Regions from separate parts of the Nonomuraea angiospora genome, predicted to be linked through region 1. Evidence: riboswitches for the same ligand, from Rfam matches in the RefSeq annotation. Region 1 holds a riboswitch; each other region holds the start of a gene.

Region 1 (2,253 bases):
CCATCTGACCTGGGTTGTCGGATCGCATGGTGACGCCGTACAAAGCGAGCGATTGGTGGCTGACCCCATGGCGGAAAGATCACGCCATAGATGTATCGATCATGGGGAATATCCATACCGCGCTGATCGAAAAGGGGAGCGCTGGTCAGGGCTATTCCGGAAGCCCCAATGTGATCACACTACGTTCTGACATATCGCGAGTGCGTCATATATAGCGGATCATGTCAATAGCGCTCGTCAAGTGCGGCGATTGTCATGCTTGACGACCTTTCCAGGATGCGTTTACCGTCTGCGAGGAGCGGCTTTGGCCCGTCTGTGAGGTCCAAGTTTCTGCTGTTGGGGGGAGGGCTCCCGATGGATGTGCTCACTGAAGGCGTTGAGCTCAGCCATGCTGATTTGGCGCTGCTGGCGGAGTTGGCCAAGGGAGTCACGGTCGATCGGGTTGGGCGGCGGCTGGATATCAGCGGGCGCACGGTACGCCGAAGATTACGGGGAATCTGCGACCGCATCGGCGTGGCCACGGCGATCGAGGCCGTGGCCTGGGCAGCCCGCCGCCAGCTGATCTAGCCGCGGCGGACCGCCGGGGTGCGGGCTCAGTCGGCGATGCGGACCGCGCCGGCGAAAGGCCGCCTCGCGATCGACGCGATCCGTACGACGTCACCCGTCTGCGGGGCGTGCACCATCATGCCGCCGCCGATGTAGATGCCCACGTGGTGCAGGTCGCTGTAGAAGAACACCAGGTCGCCCGGCCGGAGCTCCTCGCGCGAGATGTGCCGGCCGGCCGTCCACTGGTCGCCGGTGTAGTGCGGCAGCGAGATGCCCACGCGCTGGAACGCCGCCATGACGAGCCCGGAGCAGTCGTACGAGCTGGGACCCTCGGCGCCCCAGACGTACGGCTTGAGCTGCTGCGTGAGCGCCCACCGCGCGGCCTCCGCGGCCTTGCCCGAGCCCGGGATGGGCAGGTTGACGCGCACGGCCCGCGTGCCGGGCCGTCCGGCCTCGCCCAGGGCCCGCCTGAACAGGCTGCTCTCGACCTTCGCCACCAGCTTGGTGATCCTGTCGCGCTTGGTGTCGAGGTCGGTGACGAGCTTCTGGACCTCGTCGATGCGGGCCGTGGCGCTCTCCTTGGCGCGGGTGGCCGTGTCCATCGCCCTGGTGAGCTGGTTGATCTCCTCGCTCTGCTCGGCCTGCAGCGCGTACGAGGTCGCGGCGCGGTTGAGGAAGCCCTCGGGGTCGTCGGAGGTGGCGAAGGCGAGGGTCTTCATGCCGCCGGTGATGTAGGCGTTCTGGGCCAGCGCGACGGCCCTCGCGCGCTTGGCGGCCAGATCGGACTCGCTGGTCGTCAGCGTCTTCTGCGCGACCTCGGCGGCCTTCTTGGCGGACTTGAGCTTCTCCCGCTGGCCGTTGTACTGCTCGGTCAGCGTCTCGATGTCGGTGTGCAGCTTCGTGGCCTGGTCGGCGAGCTCTTTCAGGGTGGGCTCGGGATCCGCGGACGCCGAACCGACGGGGATGGCGAAGAGCAGCGCGGCGACTGTGAGACTCACCACACCGACGCGGCGCGCCCGCCGAGCCCGTTCCGGAGGGCGGGCATGCTTGCCCGCCGACTTCCCCCCACCGCTGAGCGTGGGCTTCACCAACCAGCTCCTCTCGTCGACGCCTACCGGGTTAGCTGACGGGTTCGGGCCGGAGCAGCCCTACCGAAAGACTCGGATTCACCCCGTGGCGGCGTCGGAGGTCGCCACCGGCGGTTCCCCGGCTTCTCTTGCGAGAATTGGGCGTGTCTCCCGCGCGACACGCGGGGAACATTGTCGCTGGACACTAATGCACTCCGGGTTCGTGCTCAACCAGAACTGCCAAGTCTGTAGAGGTTTCACAACCGAAGGGTCACAAGGTGATCTCGTGGGCACCCGTGCAGAAGAGGCCCTATGCCCCATTTGTCCGCGCTTTCGGCGGGAGCGAGCCGGCCGTGAGGTCCGGTGCCGATCTGACCACGAGATGTAACAAGATGGGCCGAGACATGGGAGTTAGGGCTGAGCCGTAATGAGATCTGTACCCTGGAGAACCATGGAGCAGGTGGCCGAGCTGACAGCGCCCGAGACCGCGGTGGTGGTCCGGCGTGCCCGCACGCCCGACGTGCGCATGGTCAGACGCCTGGTGGACACCTATGCCGGGGCGGGGCCGCGGCTTCTGGAGAAGGCCACGGTGACGCTGTACGAGGACGTACAGGAGTTCTGGGTGGCCGAGCGAGGCGGG
Region 2 (2,253 bases), 1.5 Mb from region 1:
TCTTGCGCGGCCGCGTGGCGGCCTTCTCGAACGCGTAGCGCACCACGCGCTCGACACCGTAGGCGGTGTTGAGCGACTCCTGGGTGGCGATCTCGTGCGGGGTGCCGCGCCGCATGGCGCCACCGGTGCCCGCGTAGAGGCCCTCGGTGCCCTCGCGGACGACGATCATGTCGATGTTCTCCGGCGGCGTGTCGGCCAGCGGGGTCGCCACGCCGGGGAACAGCTTGACCGGGCGCAGGTTGACGTAGTGGTCGAACTCGAAGCGCAGCCGCAGCAGCAGATCGCGCTCGAGGATGCCCGGCGGCACGCTGGGGTCGCCCACGGCGCCGAGCAGGATCGCGTCGTAGCCGCGCAGCTCTTCGAGCACGGCGTCGGGCAGCGTCTCGCCGGTACGGTGATAGCGTGCGGCTCCCAGGTCGTAGTGCGTGGGCTCGATCTTCGTGCCCACTGCCTCCAGGACCTTGAGCCCCTCGGCCACGACCTCGGTGCCGATCCCATCGCCGGGGATGACGGCCAGACGGATGTTACGCGACTCCATGGGCGGTACCTTACCGCGTCGTCTCGACTGACGAACACTTCATCTCATTTTCCGGACGCCCTCTTTGTCCGTATTGCGGTTCTTTGACCGTTTCGTTAAAGTCCCGACCAGCCTAATCCGCGCAGCCGCTGCGTGGAGTCGGGGACCCACTTCCCTCTGGGGCGAATCGGCATCCCATGTCGTAGGGCTACTTCCAGGCCCGAGCCCGTCAGCTAACCCGGCCGGCCGTATGGAAGGACAGACCCCTGTCTCGAATCGCCATTGTCCTGGCGGCGGGCGCCGCCGGGCTCCTCCTGGCCTCCCCAGCCCATGCCTCCACCAAGATCGACGACCTCACCACTCTGACCGGCGCCCAGATCAAGAAGATCCAGGCGAAACAGGCCCCGAAGCCCGCCTGGAAGATCGCCCTCAAGTTCGCCATGAGCAAGCGCGGCACCCCGTACGTGTGGGGCGGCGCCAGCCCGAGCGGATACGACTGCTCCGGGCTCATGCTCAGGGCGTACGAGCACGCCGGGATCGAACTCCCCCGCGTCGCGGCCGACCAGTACGCCGCGTTCGACAAGAAGATCGCCTGGAAGGACCTCAAACCCGGCGATCTCGTCTTCTTCCACGGCCTCGGGCACGTCGGGATGATCTCCCGGCCCGGCTACATGGTCCACGCTCCGCGCACGGGTGACGTGGTCAAGGAAGAGCGCCTGAGCTCCTGGCGCAGAGACTCCTTCGTGGGTGGCGTCCGCCCCGACCCCAAGGGCGTACGACTCTGGTCCAAGCTCAAGGAACAGCGCCTCAGCACGCCCACCACCCTCACCGCCACCCTGTAGGGACCCTCCGGCGTCCGCCTCCCCGCGCGACGGTCAGGGGAGGCGGGCGTCGAAGATGAGGTCCCAGGCGCGGGTCCTGGCGTGAGCCACCGCGCCCAGCAGGACGCCGCTGTCGCCCAGCGTGCTGGCCACCACCGACGGCCGCAGCGGGCCCAACTCGGCGATGCGGGCCTCGATGGCCTCCCCCAGGAGGTCCAGGTTGCGGCCCACGCCGCCGCCGAGCACGATCACCTCCGGATCCAGCACGGCCGCCACCGCCACCAGCAGCTCGCCGATGCGGCGGCCCTCGGACTCCACCACCGAGCGGGCGACGGCGTCGCCCTCGGCCGCCGCGTCGAAGATCTTCTTGGCCGTCTCCAGGCGCAGCCCGGCGGCGCGGGCCCTGCGGACCACCCCGGGGGCGGCGGTCACCGCCTCCGTGGCGCCGTGGGCCAGGGCGTCACCGGCCGATGGCGCCGGGTCCTCGGCCGCGGGCACGTACGAGACCTCCCCCGCCGCTCCCCGGGCGCCCACGTACAGCTCGCCGTTGATCACGATGCCCATCCCGACGCCGGTGCCGATGGACACCAGCGCGAAGTTGGACTTGCCGCGTCCCGCCCCGTGCACGTGCTCGCCGACGGTGGCCAGGTTGATGTCGTTCTCGATGACGAGGTCGGCCCCCATCGCGGCGCGCAGGCGCTCGGCCAGGTCGGGGCCGGGCAGGTTGGGGGCGAACTCAAGGCGGCCGAGCTCCGGGTCGTACACGCCGGGCGAGCCGACGACGGCGCAGGCGACGGCGTCCCAGTCGACGACCGCCTCGTCGGCGGCGAGCCGGCACAACTCTCCGACCAGGACGGCCAGCTCGGCGGAGGTGAGGGCGGTGTTGCGCCCGTCCCTGCGGCCGACGAGGGTCCC
Region 3 (2,253 bases), 4.8 Mb from region 1:
TGCAGCTCGGCCACGTCGCCATCCCCAAGTCGGTCACCCCGGCGCGCATCGCCGAGAACATCGGCGTCTTCGACTTCATCCTCGACGCCGAGGACATGGCCGCCATCGGCGCGATGAGCAGGGGCCAGCGGATCGGACCCGACCCCGACACGTTCAACATGACCTGATTCGTCTACGATCTCCCGCGTGCGGGATTTTGCGTGGGGCATAGCGGCGACAGGGAATATCGCGCGGACCGTCGGGAAGGCCATCGCGGCCGAACCCGGCATGCGGGTGGCCGCCGTCGGATCGAGGAACCTGGGGCGGGCGCAGGCGCTGGCCGCCACGCTGGGGGCGGAGTCCGCGTACGACTCCTATGAGCGGCTCTGCGCCGACCCGGCCGTGGACGCCGTCTACGTGGCGACGCCGCACGCCCAGCACCTGGAGGTGGCCGAGGTCGCCATCGCCGCGGGCAAGGCCGTGCTGTGCGAGAAGCCGCTGGCCGCCACCGTGGACGACGCGGAGAAGATGGTGCGCCTGGCACGCGAGGCGGGCGTGTTCCTGATGGAAGCGATGTGGATGAGGTTCAACCCGCTCATCCAGAAGATCGCGGCCGACGAGCGCTTCGGCGACCTGCGCTCGGTGCACGCCTCCTTCGGCTTCGCCAAGCCCTACGACCCGCAGCACCGGCTGTGGGCGCCGGAGCTCGGCGGCGGGGCGCTCCTGGACCTCGGGATCTACCCGTTCGGGCTGGCCCAGCTGCTCCTCGGCATGCCCTCCGACCTGCGGATCACCGGCGCTCTGGCGCCCAACGGCGTCGACGCGGAGGCCGGCGGCGTCCTGCTCTACCCGGGTGGCAGGAAGGCTCTCGTGGAGACCTCGTTGCTCGGGAATTACCCGAACCAGGCCAGTGTTGTAGGGACTCAGATGCGGGCGGACCTCCAGGCGCCGTTCTGGGCTACGCCGCGGATTCGGCTGTCCGGGCCTTCCATGAAGCCGGAGGAGTACACCCTCGATCCGGCGGACAACGGCTACGCCGGAGAGCTCCGCGAGGTCCGGGCCGCGACGGCCGAAGGCAGGACCGAAAGTTCGATCATGCCGCTCGACGAATCCCTTGCCATGATGGGGCTTCTGGCCGAGGCCCGGAGGCAGGTCGTCTAGCTGGGCCTTTATCGATTTGTAACGCTCTTGCCTTATGCATTACGTTTAAGGCATTCTTGAGACATACGTCCGGTTTGTCCGGACTTGTCCGACCATCGCAAGACACATCACAGGACCGTCCTGTGACCGCTGAATCCGCCCTCGGGCGGAACCGGGGACCCACGTCCTTTGGGGTGAATCGGCACTTCGGTGCCGTAGGGCAGCTTCCACGCCCGAACCCGTCAGCTAACCCGGTAAGCGGCATGGAAGCAAGGAGCAAACCCCCTCGATGGCCACCTTCCGCTTTACCTCTGCTGCGAAGACCAACATCGCCCGCGCCCTTCTCGGCGCAACCATCCTCGGAACCGCGTTCGGCGCCCACATGACCAGCGCCACCGCAGCGGAGAAGCAGCCGATCGACACCGCCACCGTCGCCGACCACGCCGAGCGCTCGCGCGAGGCCAAGGCCGGCGTCACCGCCGCCCAGGTCCTGGCGCTCGCCAAGTCCCAGGTCGGCATCACCGAGAACGCGGCCGGCGGCGGCACCAAGTTCCAGCGGTGGTACGCCAGCTCGCAGCGCGCCGCGGAGACCATCGCCCGTGACGGCGGCAGCCGCGCCGACTACCTGAACGCCGCCTGGTGCGCGATGTTCGTCTCCTGGGTCGGCGAGCAGACCGGCGCCCGCCCGCAGATCGGCTGGGACGCCTGGACCGTCGCCCACGCCAAGTGGTTCCAGGCCAACCACCGCTTCGGCACCGAGGCCAAGCCCGGCGCCGTCGTGTTCTTCGCCTGGAGCGGCAGCAAGGACCTCAACGACATCAACCACGTCGGGTTCGTCGAGAAGGACAACGGCGACGGCACCATCTCGACCGTCGAGGGCAACACCGGCAACGGCAAGGTCGAGGAGCGCGTCCGTCCCAAGTCCCAGGTCGTCGGCTACGGCTACCCGCAGTACCGTTCCTGACCGGACCTCCCCCGAGGCCTCCAGCCTCCCCCTCGGCGCCTCCTGCCCGGCGCCGAACGAGCGCGCGTCCCGCAACGGGACGCGCGCTCGTCGCGTTCACCCCCGCGTCGGCTCCTTCTCGGCCGCGGTCCCGGTGCGGCGAGTGCGGCGGCCCGCCACCGGGGAAAGAC

What was found. A riboswitch is a leader RNA that binds a small molecule or an ion and turns the genes downstream of it on or off. The one in region 1 is predicted to bind cyclic di-AMP.
Region 2: it holds a riboswitch for cyclic di-AMP, as region 1 does, so the genes downstream of both, H4W80_RS26890 (C40 family peptidase) here and H4W80_RS63905 (C40 family peptidase) in region 1, are expected to answer to the same signal.
Region 3: it holds a riboswitch for cyclic di-AMP, as region 1 does, so the genes downstream of both, H4W80_RS56415 (CHAP domain-containing protein) here and H4W80_RS63905 (C40 family peptidase) in region 1, are expected to answer to the same signal.

The regions. Positions count from the first base shown of each region.
Region 1 is NZ_JADBEK010000001.1:7,481,883-7,484,135, reverse strand. Features, by position in the region: gene H4W80_RS34005 (LuxR C-terminal-related transcriptional regulator) at 355-567, shown strand; gene H4W80_RS63905 (C40 family peptidase) at 594-1,544, opposite strand; cyclic di-AMP (ydaO/yuaA leader) riboswitch at 1,640-1,788, opposite strand; gene H4W80_RS33995 (amino-acid N-acetyltransferase) at 2,065-2,253, shown strand, end outside.
Region 2 is NZ_JADBEK010000001.1:5,982,355-5,984,607, forward strand. Features, by position in the region: gene H4W80_RS26885 (3-isopropylmalate dehydrogenase) at 1-538, opposite strand, end outside; cyclic di-AMP (ydaO/yuaA leader) riboswitch at 638-780, shown strand; gene H4W80_RS26890 (C40 family peptidase) at 958-1,359, shown strand; gene H4W80_RS26895 (ROK family transcriptional regulator) at 1,393-2,253, opposite strand, start outside.
Region 3 is NZ_JADBEK010000001.1:12,291,650-12,293,902, reverse strand. Features, by position in the region: gene H4W80_RS56425 (aldo/keto reductase) at 1-167, shown strand, start outside; gene H4W80_RS56420 (Gfo/Idh/MocA family protein) at 187-1,140, shown strand; cyclic di-AMP (ydaO/yuaA leader) riboswitch at 1,258-1,395, shown strand; gene H4W80_RS56415 (CHAP domain-containing protein) at 1,409-2,083, shown strand.